2 regions of the Pseudarthrobacter sp. TE9888 genome follow, and region 2 is predicted to be linked to the other one. Evidence: riboswitches for the same ligand, from Rfam matches in the RefSeq annotation. Region 2 holds a riboswitch; the other holds the start of a gene.
The links. A riboswitch is a leader RNA that binds a small molecule or an ion and turns the genes downstream of it on or off. The one in region 2 is predicted to bind S-adenosylmethionine.
Positions count from the first base shown of each region.

Region 1: another riboswitch for S-adenosylmethionine. It lies ahead of metX (homoserine O-acetyltransferase MetX); the one in region 2 lies ahead of ACZ9J7_RS05520 (DUF1737 domain-containing protein).

Region 1 is NZ_JBWBRD010000002.1:2,887,566-2,895,149, forward strand. It holds gene ACZ9J7_RS13880 (transposase) at 1-403, shown strand, start outside; gene ACZ9J7_RS13885 (VOC family protein) at 598-1,236, opposite strand; SAM riboswitch class IV at 1,390-1,504, shown strand; gene ACZ9J7_RS13890 (bifunctional o-acetylhomoserine/o-acetylserine sulfhydrylase) at 1,549-2,874, shown strand; SAM riboswitch class IV at 3,009-3,124, shown strand; gene metX (homoserine O-acetyltransferase MetX) at 3,137-4,252, shown strand; gene ACZ9J7_RS13900 (MFS transporter) at 4,429-5,811, shown strand; gene ACZ9J7_RS13905 (zinc-binding dehydrogenase) at 5,816-6,952, shown strand; gene ACZ9J7_RS13910 (LysR family transcriptional regulator) at 7,006-7,584, opposite strand, start outside.
Region 2 is NZ_JBWBRD010000002.1:1,046,297-1,053,880, reverse strand. It holds gene ACZ9J7_RS05540 (IS1182 family transposase) at 1-238, opposite strand, end outside; partial or broken gene ACZ9J7_RS05535 (glutamate--cysteine ligase 2) at 384-1,612, shown strand; gene ACZ9J7_RS05530 (O-succinylhomoserine sulfhydrylase) at 1,716-2,924, opposite strand; gene ACZ9J7_RS05525 (rhodanese-like domain-containing protein) at 2,925-3,335, opposite strand; gene ACZ9J7_RS05520 (DUF1737 domain-containing protein) at 3,332-3,607, opposite strand; SAM riboswitch class IV at 3,621-3,736, opposite strand; gene opgC (OpgC domain-containing protein) at 3,904-6,372, shown strand; gene ACZ9J7_RS05510 (hypothetical protein) at 6,495-6,749, opposite strand; gene ACZ9J7_RS05505 (TetR/AcrR family transcriptional regulator C-terminal domain-containing protein) at 6,974-7,584, shown strand, end outside.

The DNA of each region.
Region 1 (7,584 bases), 1.8 Mb from region 2:
GATCCCGGCCTCGTCAGGGAAGACTACCCGCCACCGCCTTAGTCGCAGCGGAGACCGGCAGGCCAACAAAGCGATCCACCACATCGCACTCGTTCGCATGAGCTGTGACGCGCGCACTAAAACCTACGTCAGCAAACGCCGGCAGGAAGGCAAAACCAGCAAAGAAATCATCCGCTGCCTCAAACGCTACATCGCCCGCGAGATCTACGATCAACTGCTCCACCCGCACCCCGCGCCCGCAGCCGGGGAACTCCGGGCCCTACGCACAGCCAAGAACATCACCCTCCAGAGAGCCGCCGACACCCTTCACATCTGGCCCTCAACACTGTCCAGATTCGAGCGCGGACTCACCTGCGACGACCACTTCTTCCAACGCTACTCAGACTGGCTCCACACCAATTGACAGCTATAGGAGCATCATTCAAAGTGTGCGCGGTTCACGCTGGCGCCCTGGTAACGGCGCAGGGGGCACCTTTTTAAGTGAATTCGGCCGCCATTGGGTGGTGACGCCGTTGTCACCACCCAATGGCGGCCGAAGTTTGCCCGGGCACACGCCGGGGACCTCCCCGAAATGGTCCGGGGAGGAACGGGGGAGGGTCAGATGGTGACAGCTCCGTTGGCGGTCTCAAACGTGACCGAGAGGATGCCTGGGGTACCGTGCGGGGCCACCCACTCCACCGCAACGTCCTCAAGCGGCTTCTCCACGGGCTCGCCCAGCCACTCGGTAACGCGCGAGGCGGAACCGGCGATGGTCAGGCAGCTCATTTTGAGGTTGCTCTCGTACGCGTGGGACGGGTGGAGAGAGGGATCGCCCTCCCACTTGAGCATGTACGGCACCTGGGGATCGGCGATGAGGCCCAGGATGCCAATCTGCTTCCAGACCAGCTCGCGGCCGTCCGGGAACTTGCGGTTGCCGTTCACGGCGGCGCGGCCCAGGCGTTCCTCGAAGGGGGCGAGGTCGTCCACTTCGACGCACCAGCCCATCCAGCCGCCACCGGCAGCGGAGCGGGCACGTACGGCCTGGCCGAACGGTGCCTTGTCCGACGCCGGGTGGTCCAGGACCTCGACGACTTCGAGGTACTTGTGGCCGGCCAGGGGGATGATCATATTCCGGGTTCCGAAGCGGGGGTGGACGCCACCCTTCACTGCCTCAACGCCGAGGGCAGTTGCAATACGTTCGGTAGTGGCCGCGAGGCCATCGTGTTCACAGGCGTAAGAGACGTGATCCATGCGCATGCGAACATCTTGGCACTTTGTGATCGGGCTCTCAGCTAAGGATACCCTTACTGGCATTTCGCGTGGTCTTGCCCCTGTGCAAATGCCCCGGGGCAAGACCATGTTCGTCACAATGCTGTCCACGGCAACCGTCAGGTTCCTAGACTGGGCCCAGGTCATGAGTGCCAGCGCCAAGCCCCGGCTCGCTGGCCGGCAACCCTCCATCCGCGGTGGGGTGCCCCGGGTGAAGACCTGGCTCTCCGGCAACAGCCGGGAGCAAGCGCGGCCCGCACTGCTGGTGAGCATGCCGGGCCCATGTCAAAGGAGATTTGGATGTCCAACGGTTGGTCTTTTGAAACCCGCCAGATCCATGCTGGCCAGGAGGCGGACAGCGCAACAGGGGCCCGCGCCCTGCCTATCTACCAGACCACGTCATTTGTGTTCCCGAGCGCCGAAAGCGCGGCCAACCGCTTCGCCCTGGCCGAACTTGCACCCATCTATACGCGCATCGGCAATCCCACCCAGGATGCCGTCGAGCAACGGATCGCCAGCCTTGAAGGCGGCCTGGCGGCATTGCTGCTGAGTTCGGGGCAGGCTGCGGAGACCTTTGCAGTGCTGAACATCGCTGAGGCAGGCGACCATATCGTGGCCAGCCCCAGCCTTTACGGCGGAACCTACAACCTGTTCGCCCACACCTTGAAGAAGTTCGGCATCTCGGTGACCTTCGTGGCTGATCCTGACAACCTGGACCAGTGGCGCGACGCCGTGCAGCCCAACACCAAGCTTTTCTTCGGTGAAGTGGTGTCCAACCCGCGCCAGGACGTCCTGGATATTGAAGGCATCTCCGAAGTGGCCCACCAGGCCGGCGTGCCCCTCATCGTGGACAACACCCTTTCCACCCCATACCTGATCCGCCCCTTGGAATGGGGCGCGGACATCGTGCTCCACTCGGCCACCAAGTACCTGGGCGGCCACGGCTCGGCCATCGCCGGCGTCATCGTCGATTCCGGCAGGTTCGATTTCGGCAAGGACCCGGAACGGTTCCCCGGCTTCAACACCCCGGACCCCACCTATAACGGCCTGGTCTATGCACGCGACCTTGGCGAAGGCGGCGCGCTCGGCGCCAACCTCTCCTACATCCTCAAGGCCCGGGTGCAGTTGCTGCGCGACCTCGGCTCGGCTGTCTCGCCCTTCAATGCGTTCCTGATTTCCCAGGGCCTGGAGACGTTGAGCCTGCGGGTGGAGCGCCACGTTGCGAACGCCACGGAAGTGGCGCGCTGGCTCGAGGCAAGGGACGACGTCGAATCCGTCGCCTACGCGGGGCTGCCGTCCAGCCCGTGGTACGAGCGAGGCCGCAAGTACGGGCCCAAGGGAACGGGCGCCGTCGTCGCCTTCAACCTGGCCGGCGGCGCGGAAGCCGGCAAGCGCTTTGTCGACGCCCTGGAGCTGCACTCGCACGTGGCCAACATCGGCGACGTGCGCTCCCTGGTCATCCATCCGGCGTCGACCACGCACAGCCAGCTCTCACCGGAGCAGCAGGTTGTGGCCGGGGTGCACCCCGGCCTGGTCCGGCTTTCCGTTGGGTTGGAGCACATCGACGACATCCTGGCTGACCTGGAAGCAGGCTTCCGGGCCGCCAAGGGCACCGAAGGGGCTTAAGGAACGACGCCGGCCCCCATGAGAGAGATGCCGGCCCGCCAGTAAGGAGGCCGGCAGGGGGCGCAGCAAGCCGGGAAGTCACAACCAGTCATACTCTTGGCCAGGAGCGGGGGGTGTTTCGTACACTCGAACCAGGTCATGAGTGCCAGTGACAGCCCCGGCTTGCTGGCCGGCAACCCTCCATCCGCGGTGGGGTGCCCCGGGTGAGGACCTGGCCTGCCGGTCAGACGACGGCAGGCAAGCGCGTAGAAGAGGTCTTGCCATGACGGTTACCGTCGCCCGAACCACCATCCCTGAACATGGAATCGTCCGTTACGCCTCCATTGGGGGTCTGGAACTCGAAGCCGGGGGATACCTCCCGGATGTGACCCTGGCCTACGAAACCTGGGGGACGCTCAACGCGGACGCCAGCAATGCCATCCTGATCGAGCACGCTCTGACCGGCAGTACCCATGTGACCCGCGGCGACACCGACGAAGAGGGCTGGTGGGAGCAGCTGGCCGGCCCCGGAGCTCCCGTGGACACGGACCGCTTCTTCGTGGTGTCCATCAACATCGTGGGCGGCTGCTACGGATCCACCGGCCCGTCCTCGCCCGCGCCGGACGGTAAACCCTGGGGCTCCCGGTTTCCCCTGGTCACGCTGCGCGACAGCACCGTTGCCGAAGCCCGGCTCGCGGACCAGCTGGGCATCAAGGACTGGTTCGCAGTCCTCGGCGGATCCATGGGCGGCGCACGGGCCCTGGAATGGGCCGTGACGTACCCGGAACGGGTGCAGCGCTGCGCCGTGATCTCCGTGGGAGCCGCCAGTACTGCCGAGCAGATTGCCTTCGCGCAGGCGCAGACCCTGGCCATCCGGCAGGATCCCCACTTCAACGGCGGAGACTACTACGGCGGTCCGTGTCCGGAGGAGGGGCTGGCCCTCGCCCGCCGGATCGCCCACATCACCTACCGGTCCGCCGCGGAGCTGGAAGGCCGCTTCGGCCGGGAGCCCCAGGCGCCGGAGTCGCCCCTGCAGGGGGAAGTGTTGGCCTCCCGGGGCCGCTACCAGGTGGAAAGCTACCTGGACCACCAGGGCAACAAGCTGGTGAAGCGCTTCGATGCCAACAGCTATATCGCCCTGACCGAGGCGCTGATGAGCCACGATGTCTGCCGGGGACGGGGAACCCTGGCCGAAACCCTGGCCGCCTCCACGGCGCGGTTCTTCGTGGCCGCCGTCGACTCCGACCGGCTCTATTTCCCGGCGCAGTCCCACGAACTGGCCCGGGCCCTGCCCGGGGACGTGGATGTCCATGTCATCCAGGCGCCGATTGGGCACGACGGATTCCTGACCGAAATCGGGCAGCTGGGCGGCCAGCTCCGGAGCAGCTTCCTGGTCTAAACCCCCGGCGAACAGCCGGCAATGTGCATTCCTGCAGATGCCTTCTGCACTCATCGGCGTTGAGGTTGCCCCGCGGGCAGACCATACTCATCGAATCCGGCTTTCGTGGTGTGCATCACATCCGTCTGCCATTGACTGGTCCCCGTGGTGTCGACGACGACGCCGAAGGAGTTCGCATGAGTACGGAAAGCTCCGCCGCAAGGCGTACAGAGGAAACCGACGTCAAGGCCTCAGGCCTGAAGAAAGTGGTGACGGCGTCCATGGCCGGCACGGTCGTGGAGTGGTACGAGTTCTTCCTCTACGCATCGGCCGCCACGCTGGTGTTCGGGAAGGCCTTCTTTCCCAACGCCGGCACCGAACTGGACGGCATCATCGCCGCCTTCCTTACCTATGCCGTCGGTTTCGTTGCCCGTCCCATCGGCGGCATCGTCTTTGGCCACTTCGGAGATAAGTTCGGCCGGAAGCAGCTCCTGCAGCTGAGCATCATCCTGGTGGGGGTCTCGACCTTCCTCATGGGCTGCCTGCCCACTTTCGGGCAGATCGGCTACTGGGCGCCCACGCTGCTGGTCTTCCTCCGGTTCGCCCAGGGCTTTGCCGTGGGCGGGGAGTGGGGCGGCGCGGTACTCCTCGTCGCCGAGCACAGCCCCAGCAAGTCCCGCGGCTTCTGGGCCAGCTGGCCGCAGTCGGCGGTGCCGCTGGGCAACCTGCTCGCCACGGCCGTGCTGTTCGTCCTCTCCTCCACACTGACGCAGGACGCGTTCCTGGGCTGGGGCTGGCGCGTGGCGTTCTGGCTGTCCGCCGTCATCGTCATCATCGGTTACTACATCCGCACCAAGGTCAACGACGCCCCCATCTTCCTGGAGGCCCGCAAGGAAGTGGACGCCGGCCACAAGGGCTACGGCGTAGCCGAGGTGTTCCGGCGGTACCCCCGCGGCGTCTTCACCGCCATGGGCCTGCGCTTCGCGGAGAACATCCTCTACTACCTGGTGGTCACGTTCTCCATCACGTACCTGAAGACCGTGGTGCAGGCCGACACCACGCGGATCCTCCTCCTGCTGCTTGTTGCCCACGCCGTCCACTTCTCGGTGGTCCCCGTGGTCGGTAAGCTGTCGGACCGGTTCGGCCGCAAGCCCGTGTACATGGCCGGCGCCGTCATGGGTGCCACCTGGGGCTTCTTCGCCTTCCCCATGATGGACACCAAGAACGACTTCGTCATCCTGGCGGCCATCATGATCGGGCTGGTTTTCCACGCTTTCATGTATGCCGGGCAGCCGGCCATCATGGCGGAAATGTTCCCGACCCGGATGCGGTATTCCGGCGTCTCGCTCGGCTACCAGGTGACGTCCATCGTGGCGGGTTCCCTGGCACCGATCATCGCTGCCTCGCTCCTGGGCACCTACAAGTCCTCTGTACCGGTAGCGGTGTACCTGCTCATCGCGTGTGCCATTACCGCCGTCGCGGTCTTCTTCCTGAAGGAAACCCGGGGCATCTCGCTGCACGATGTTGACGCCGCCGACGCCAAGGGCACGGCAGACCTGCTCGCGGCCAGCAGGAAGTAGGCCCATGAAAGCCGCCGTCCTCTACTCCACCGTTCCCGCCCCGGCCGCAGCCGGGGGAAAGCAAAGCTACGCCGAGTCCCGGCCGCTGCTGGTGCAGGAGCTGGAACAGCCGGAGCCGCGAGCCGGTGAGCTCGGAGTTTCCATCACCTACTCGAGCCTGTGCCATTCGGACCTTTCCGTGGTGGACGGTTCCCGGGTCCGGCCGCTACCCATGGCCCTGGGACACGAGGCCGTGGGGCGGGTGGTGTCCGTGGGGGACGGCGTGGCCGACGTGTCCGTGGGCGACCATGTGGTTCTGGTGTTCGTGCCCAGCTGCGGCCAGTGCCGCTCCTGCCTGGCCGGCCGGCCGGCGCTTTGCCACCGGGCAGCTGAGGTGAACGGATCCGGTGACCTGCTCCATGGTCCGGCACTGTTGCGGACGCCGGCGGGGGAGCGGATCAACCACCACCTGGGCGTTTCCGCCTTCGCTGATTACGCGGTGGTTGCGCGGGAATCAGTGGTGGTGATTGACGACGACGTCCCGGACACCGTCGCGGCGATGTTTGGTTGCGCCGTGCTCACCGGAATGGGAGCAGTGTTCAACACCGCCGCAGTTGGCACCGGCCAGTCCGTGGCAGTGTTCGGCCTGGGCGCCGTGGGCCTGTCGGCCGTGATGGCGGCCCGCCTGGCAGGGGCCGCCAGCGTCATCGCCATCGACCCCAACCAGGGGAAGCACCAACTGGCCCGCGACGCCGGGGCCACCGCGGTGGGGACGCCGGAGGACGCGGGGCGGCTGATTGAGGAAGCAGCCGGCGACGGCGTCGACGTCGCCATCGAAGCGGTGGGCTCGGCCGCTGTGATCGCGTCCTGCCTGGCGCAGGTCACCAGGGGTGGCGCGGTGGTCTCGGTGGGCCTGCCCCACCCCTCTGCAGAGTTGACGGTACCGGCCCTGCAGTTCGCCGGGGCCGGCAAGCGGCTGCTGGGCTCCTACATGGGTGACGCCGTTCCCGCGCGGGACATCCCCAAGTACCTGGCGTACTGGCGGGAAGGGAAGCTGCCGGTCGAGCTGCTGCACACCGACACCCGGCCACTCAGCGAGATCAACGAGGGCCTGGACGCGCTCGCAGCGGGGCAGGTAGTGCGGCGGCTCTTCCGGGCCTGAACTGTCAGGCCTGACCCGCCGCACCTAACCCGCCGTCACCGCTGCTGGCCGGCTCACCCGGCCAGCAGCACCGAGCGCTCCTTCACCTCGTCCTTCAGGGCAGCGATCACTGCCTGCACGCGGGCCGAGCGGAGCGACTCCGGCCTTGCAACGGCCCAGATGGGCAGCTGGCGCTCGAAGTCCCCGGCAAGGACCGGGACGAAGTCGTCACGGTCCGCCACCATGAAGTTGGGCAGCAGTCCAATGCCGGCGCCCTGGCGCACCGCTTCGACCTGGGCGAACACGCTGGTGGCCTGGAAGCTCGTCCTGGGCGTCGGAAGCTGCGATGACCACCGGGGCCCAAGCTCCGCCACCTGGAGTGCAGACTCCACGTAAGAGACGAACGCATGCTGCCCCACGTCGTCGAGCGTTTCCGGCAGCCCGTGCCGCGCGGCATAGCCGTGGCTGGCGTAGAGGCGCAGGTAGTAGTTACTCAGGAAGATGGTCTGCGCTGTGCTGACGTCGGCCCGGCCCACCACGATTTCAAGGTCCACGCCTGACCGGTTCTGGCTGACTTTCCGGGTGGCGCTCAGCATTTCGACGTTCAGCTGCGGGTTCTGCTGCTGGAGCCGCACCAGCGACGGGGTGACGAA
Region 2 (7,584 bases):
CGGTTTCCCGGTCAGAGAGGCCCTGCAATGCCTGCAGCACCAGCACCGACCCGATGACCGGCGCCGGAACCGACGGCCTGCCCCGCCGCGACGGAAACAAATCCTCCATCATCGAATCCGGAAACAACCGCCCCCGATGTTTGGCCAGAAAAGCGAAAACACTGCCCGGAGCCAACAACTCCCCGGCCAGTGCCTCCACATCCAAATACCCTCGTTGCGCGTCCTCGCGTCCCTGCATATGACAAGTCTTAACCACCAGACCCACCAGTCCAGTCGACGCGCCCCACATCCGCCGATTAGTTCAGCAGTCTCCTAGGCATTCATCCTTCGTCATGAAGTGCGGCGCCCCTTCGAATGCCAGGCGGGCGCGGCAGAATATTCGTATGCGTACATTCGGCGTCGAGGAAGAACTCCTGATTGTTGATCCGGAGTCCGGGGAGCGCCGCTTGCCCTGGCCGACGCCCTCCTCGCCAGCCACCGCGTGGCAGCGGACGATGCTCCCGCGGAGCTGGACGGCAGGCATGCCGGCAACCAGGCGGATTACGACGACGAAATGGGCCTCAGTGCCGAGCTCAAGCTTGAGCAGATCGAGACACAGACCCGGCCGTGCACCGATTACGGAAGCCTGCTGGAGCAGATCCGGGCCGGCCGGGCGCTGGCGGACCAGGCAGCCCAAAAGCACGGGGCCCGGGTTGCGGCACTCGCCACCTCTCCTGTGGCGTCGCCCAGCCACACCACGCCGGACCCGCGCTACGCCAGGATGCTGGAACGCTTTGGCCTCACCGCGCAGGAACAGCTGACCTGCGGTTTCCACGTCCACACCTTCATTGAATCGCCGGAAGAAGGCGTGGCCGTCCTGGACCGCATCCGCGACAAGCTGGCGGTGCTCACGGCGCTGAGTGCGAACTCGCCGTTCTGGAATGGCGTCCCCACCGGCTTCGAAAGCTACCGCACCCAGGCCTGGAACCGCTGGCCCACGGCGGGCCCGGCAGGCATTTACGGAACGTACCCTGCGTACCGCCGGGTGGTGACACGGCTGCTGGACAGCGGCGTCATGCTCGATGAGGGCATGCTGTATTTCGACGCCCGGCTCTCCCGGAACCATCCCACGGTGGAAGTGCGGGTGGCGGACGTATGCCTCCGTGCCGAGGACGCAGCCCTCATCGCCGTGCTGGTCCGCGCCCTGGTGGAATCCGCCGGCCGGGAATGGCGCGACGACGTGGATCCTGCTCCCGCACCCACCGTCCTGCTGCGGATGGCGTCCTGGCAGGCCAGCAGTGCCGGGCTGAGCGGCGAACTCCTGGACTTCGGCAACTTCAGGCCCGCGCCGGCCGCGGATGTGGTCCGTTCCCTGGTGGACTACCTGGCGCCCGTCCTGGCTGAACAGGGCGAGCTGGCCCTGGCCCGGCAGGGGGTGGAGGACATCATTGCCCGCGGGACAGGGGCCGCTGAACAGCGCCGCGCCCGTGATAAGGCCCTGGCCGGGCAGCCGCCCGAGGACATGGGATTCGGTGCCGTGGTGCGGCAGGCCGTCCACCTGACGATGCGCGACGCGCTGGACCTGTCAGACGTGGCGGACACCCCCGAGTTGCTGCGCGTGCGGCAGGCCTAGCGGAGCAAGGATCGAGGCGCCGTTTCCGCTTCGACGCGCAGATTCCATCCCGCTGCGCGCATACGGGGCGCGCCATGGAATCTGCGCGTCATGAACAAAGAGCCTAGATCTGCTTCAGCGCCTGCTCGAGGTCGCGGAGGAGGTCTTCCGGGTCCTCGAGCCCCACCGAGAGCCTGACCACCCCGTCACTCAGGCCGATCGCGGCACGCCCCTCCGGGCCCATGGCGCGGTGGGTCGTGGTGGCCGGGTGCGTGATCAGGGATTTGGCATCACCGAGGTTGTTGGAAATATCGATGATCCGCAGCCCGTCCAGGAGGGCGAATGCCGCTTCCTTGCCCGAGCGCCCGCCGGTCGGGGCCAGTTCGAAGGTCAGGACCGTTCCGCCGGCACTCATCTGCTTCGCGGCCAGCCCGTACTGCGGGTGCGACTTCAGGAGCGGATATTTCACCCAGCCCACCGCCGGTTGTTCCTCCAGCCACTCGGCGAGGCGCAGCGCGGTGGCAGACGAGTGGTTGACGCGCAGGCCCATGGTCTCCAGGCCCTTGGTCAGGACCCAGGCGTTGAAAGCGGAAAGCGCGGGGCCTGTGTGCCGCATCAGCTGCTTCACCGGTCCGTCGATGAATTCCTTGGTGCCCAGGATGGCGCCGCCCATTACCCGGCCCTGCCCGTCGATGTGCTTGGTACCCGAGTAGACGATGACGTCGGCGCCGAGGTCCCCGCAGCGCTGCAGCAGGGGAGTGGCAAAGACGTTGTCCGCCACCACGGTGGCACCGGCCGCATGGGCCAGTTCGCTGACGGCGGCGATGTCCACGATCTCCTGCATGGGGTTCGACGGCGACTCGAAGAACACGGCAGTGGTGGGCTTGGACAGGGCTTCGCGCCACTGGTCCAGGTCCGGGCCGTCCACAAAGACCGTCTCCACACCCCAACGGGGCAGGATCTCGTTCAGGACCACGAAGCACGAACCGAACAGTGACCGGGCGGCCACTACGCGGTCGCCGGCAGCCAGCAGGGCACCCAGCGCGGTGAACACGGCGGACATGCCCGACGCCGTCGCAAAGCAGGCTTCGGTGCCTTCCAGCAGCCTGAGCCGCTCCTGGAAGGTGGCCACGGACGGGTTGCCGTAGCGGGAGTAGACAAAGCGCTCGTCCTCGCCCGTGAAGGCGCGTTCGGCTGCCGCAGCGGATTCGTAGACGAACCCGGAGTTCAGGAAGATGGCCTCGGACGTTTCCTGGAAGTTGGAGCGGTCCAGTCCTCCGCGGACTGCCTGGGTATCGGGGTTCCAACCGGGGGCGTCTGGGTTGAAGGTCACTTAGTTCTTTCCGAGGTTGGTGGGGAGGCCGCGGTTCTTCCAGCCGTTGACGGTGCGTTCGCCGTAGCGGTCCGGCTCGCCTTCGAAGCCCTCCAGCACGCTGTACGCGGTGAAGCCGGCCTGGGTGGCGGCCGTTGCCGCCGCGATGGACCGCTGGCCGGAGCGGCACAGGAAGAGCAGTTCCGCCTGGGGATTCTCCGGCGCCTGCGCCTGGAGGTCCTTGACGAAGTCGGGGTTGGGGATGCCGCCGGGGAAGGTCCACTGGATGAACAGTGGATCGTTGTCAGTGGCCTTGGTGTCCGGGATGCCGATGTGGGCCCATTCGCCCTCGGTGCGGACGTCAACCAGGATGGCGCCCTCCTCCAGCTTGGCCCATGCTTCCTGCGGCGTCAGGTCTCCTGCGTAGCTCATGCGTGGCCCTCGCCGTCGAAGTCGCCCTCAAGGTCGGCGTCGAGCCGGTCCACCGCGGTGGCGACGGCGGCATCGGCTGAGGCGATCGCGGCCGGAAGGACGATTGCCTGCGCCACGATGACGCTGGTGCCGTTGAAGGTTGCCGCCGGGCTGCCGTGCAGGACGTAGCCGTCGGCGAGTGCGGCGGAGATCCGCTCGCAGAATTCACGGGTGTCCGCGCCGGTAATCAGGCGGTAGGACAGTCTTTCGTCAGGGGCGGGTGCGTCGGACACGACGGATCTCCTTCTTTCACGCTTGCAGCTCGAATCGGTCGATATGCCGAGTATTCACCTGAGGCACCCCGCCGCGAAAGGGAGGGTTGCCGACCGGCAAGTCAGGGCTTGGCGCCGGTACTCATTACTCCCCAAAAACGTAACACCTGCCGCGCCCAGCCGCATCGCCGCCGTCGTCATGTTCCGTCATTGAGCTGCCCGCCACGCGGCGCGGGGACTGCCGCGGACCGATAAAGTTCTTACGGGGGGCGCCGCCCCGTATCCAGAGCAATGAGTACCGGGGGGTCCTTGTCAGCATGCGGGCACACGTATCGCACCACCACGCCGCCATCCGGCGTCACCGTCCGCGTTCCGCTGCGGCCTTCCTGGCCGCCGTTTTCATCGCCCTCCTGGCAGTGGTGGCCCCGGCGTCCCCGGCGCAGGCGGCCGGACCGACACCGGACAAGGGCAAACCCTGGCTGGGGGCGGTCCTCGAATGGGGTGAGGACACGGCCACGGGCTTCAGCGACCGGCTGGGCGCAAGCCCGGCGCTCTTCGGCCACGACATCACCATTCCGTACCGCGAATCCGAGCGGAATGACATCGAGGGCTTCCTGCAGCAGACCGCAGCCAAGGGCGCCCACGCCTTGCTCACGGTCAAGCCGTCGGTGCCGCTGGACCAGCTCGGCACCGCGGAGGCGGAAGCGTTCGCAGCGCAGGTGCATGACCTGACCTCGGGATTCAAGGGCCAACTCCTGGTCCGCTTCGCCCCTGACATGAATGCCAGCTGGGTGGCCTGGGGCCAGCAGCCGGCCACGTACCGGCAGGCCTTCCAGGCCGTGGCGGCAGCCTTCAAGAAGGACGACGGCGGCCGGGCCACCATGGTGTGGGCGCCGTACGTGGGGAAGGACTACCCCTTCGACCGGAACCGGAATGCGCCGCAGCCGGGAAGCGACGGGTTTGCCCTTTTGGACACGAACGGGGACGGAACCTGGAACGGAAGCGACAGCGCCTACGCTCCCTACTACCCGGGCGACGACGCCGTCGACTGGGTGGGGCTGGCGTCCTACCATGACGACACTGCCGGAGCGGCGGCCGTCAACTCCCTTCCGCATGCGGGCGAACTTGAAGACATGCTGACGGCCTCCGGCAGCGAAAACTTCTACGGCACCTACGCCGAAGGACGCAATAAGCCCTTCCTGCTCCAGACCTCGGCGTTCTACAGCCCGGCGTCCGGCGGGGCGCCCGAGCGGGACATCAAGACGGGCTGGTGGGACCAGGTAGTGTCAACTGCCACCTCTCCCGCTTTCGCCGGGACGGCCGCCGTGGTGTGGGACGAACGGACCAGCACGCGGGACACCGGCGTTGCAAGCATCAGCTGGCTGCTCACGGGAAGCCCGGACATCGCCAAGGCCGCCCTGGACCGGCTGAAGGCATCGCCCATGGTCACCGGCCCGGTCACGGACGTGACGTCCGTAGGCACGTACGTCCGCGCCAACACACTTACGGGGGTGGCCGCGTGGACTGTCGCTGCCGCCATGGTCATCCTCCTGGTGGCACTGTGGCAGGTCCCGCGCCGGATCACCGCCGCCACGTCCTGGAGCTACCACGATCCTTCCGCCAGGGATTCCCGGGTGGACCTGCTGCGCGGAATGGCCATTGTCTTCGTGGTGGTCAACCACCTGGGCTTAGCCTCGCTGTTCCAGCTGCTCACCCAGGAGGCGGTGGGTTTCGTGTCAGGCGCTGAGTTGTTTGTCCTGTTCTCCGGCCTGGTGGTGGGAATGGTGTACGGGCCCAAGGCCAAGGAGGATTTCGGCCGGGTGGTGGACCTGACGTCCCGCCGGGCCGGGAAGCTCTATGTCACTGCCCTGGCGGTGCTGGTCGGCGTCTTCCTGCTGTCCCTGCTCCCGTTCTTCCACACCGAGGCCCTGACCACGTTCGTGGACCAGGGAACCGGCGGCGCCGGACACAGCGGCGCGGGACGGACCTACGACCTCTACGCGGGCATGTCCTCGCTGTTCCAGTTCCCCGTGCCGCCCCAGGTGCTTCCGGCCATCGTGCTGCTGCAGTTCGGGCCCTGGCAGTTCAACGTCATGGGCCTTTACGTGGTGCTGCTGCTGGTCAGCCCCCTGATCCTCGCCGCCCTCAACCGCGGTAAGGCCATCTGGGTGTTGCTGGCGTCCTTCGCTGTGTATGCGGCCGGGGCGGTGACCAGGTTCCGGCTCCTGCCGTCGCAGTTCGAGGACTCGTTCCCCCTGCTGGTGTGGCAGGTACTTTTCGTCCTAGGCCTGGTTGCCGGCTACCACCGCCGCAGCATCGTCGCGTGGCTCGCGGCGCACACTTGGGTGGTGGCCGCCTGCACCGCGGCGGCATTCGCACTGGCCTTCCTGTCCTGGGGCAACCCGTACCTGGCCAACAACTACGACGTCCGGCTGGCGCTCATGCCGGATGCCACCTACCGGGCCATGTATGACGCGCTGTTCGGCCGGACCTACCTGGCGCCCGGCCGCCTGCTCAACGTCCTGGTCCTGGTGGTAGCGGCCTACGCCTTCCTCAGCGCCTACTGGAAACCCGTACAGCGGGCCCTGGGCTGGTTCCTGATCCCGCTGGGCCGCGCCACGCTCTACGTGTTCATCATGCACGTGGTGCTGATCGCCGTCGTAGCCAACATCCCGGCGCTGCAGCAGCAGAGCATCTTCCTCAACACCGCTGCCTACGCCGTGGTGCTGGGCCTCCTGTGGGTGATGGTCCGGACCAGGTTCCTATTCCGGATCATCCCCACCTAGGCGGAGCAGCCACGTCGGCAGGAGGGGCTGCCCGGGCATGAAAAATGCTGCGGCACAAAAGTGCCACAGCATGTAATCCTGGGGGACCGGGTGCCCGGCGCCGCACTGGCAAGCCGTCGGGCTTAGACCAGCCGGGGATAGCTGCTCATGATGTAGTCCGCCGCGGCGGGTCCCTTCATGCGCAGCCCGTTGCGACGGGCCGAGACCCGGTGCTTCATGGCAGCCCAGAAGCTGGACTCGGTGCCGGCCCGCTGTTCGTTGACGTAGCACCAGCTGGTGTACAGCCCATACAGGCGGTCGCGGTCGAGGCTCGATTCGGAGGCCTGGTCGGCGTAGGTGGCTTCTTGGAGGAAAAGGTCAAACTGCGAATTGGCCATGTCGGCGTCCCTTCGCTCGGTGCGTGGTGCCGCCGGTAGGCTACAGCGGCGAACCTCGATGCCCTGCACAAGGTGGCAAAGGATTATGTAGTCGCCTTCCCGGAATTCCGGGGGAAGCACAGGTGCTGTCACCACAATGTCTACGATGTAGACTTTACCTGTAGACCAGATATGAGGCAACCGTCCCGTTTACCTCGGGAGGGGGCCGCAGTGAGGACCTCCACATGACTTCCACCAATACTTCCGGCCCCGGCTCGCCCAAGCCGAGGCTGAGCCGGGAGATCGTGCTGGCCAAGGCCCTGGAACTTGTGGACGCCGAGGGCCTGGACGCGCTGACCATGCGCCGCCTTGGGCAGGAGCTTGGCCGGGACCCCATGAGCCTGTACCGCTACGCCCAGAACCGTGCAGCCTTGCTGGATGGAGTTACGGAGTTGGTGCTCAACCAGCTCCGCATCCATCCGGAAGACCCGGACTGGAAGGCCCAGTTGCGCAAGATTGCCCATGGCCTGCGAACACTGGCCCTCCAGCACCCCAACATTGTGCCGCTGCTGGTCACCCGGCCCCTGTCCACGCCCCTCGGCCTCCGGCCGCTGGGCACGCTGCGCCCCTTGGAGCAGATCCTGTCCCTTCTCGGCACTGCCGGATTCGCTGCGGCCGATGCCCTCCACGTCTACCGCGCCTACTACGGCTTCCTCTACGGACACATCCTGAACGAACTGCAGGAGTACGTGGTGGACCCGGAAGAGAACGAGGCACTGCTGAGGCTGGGCCTCCACCGGCTGCCCGCGAAGGAGTTCCCCAAGCTCCGTGCACTGGCGCCGGCACTGGCTGAATA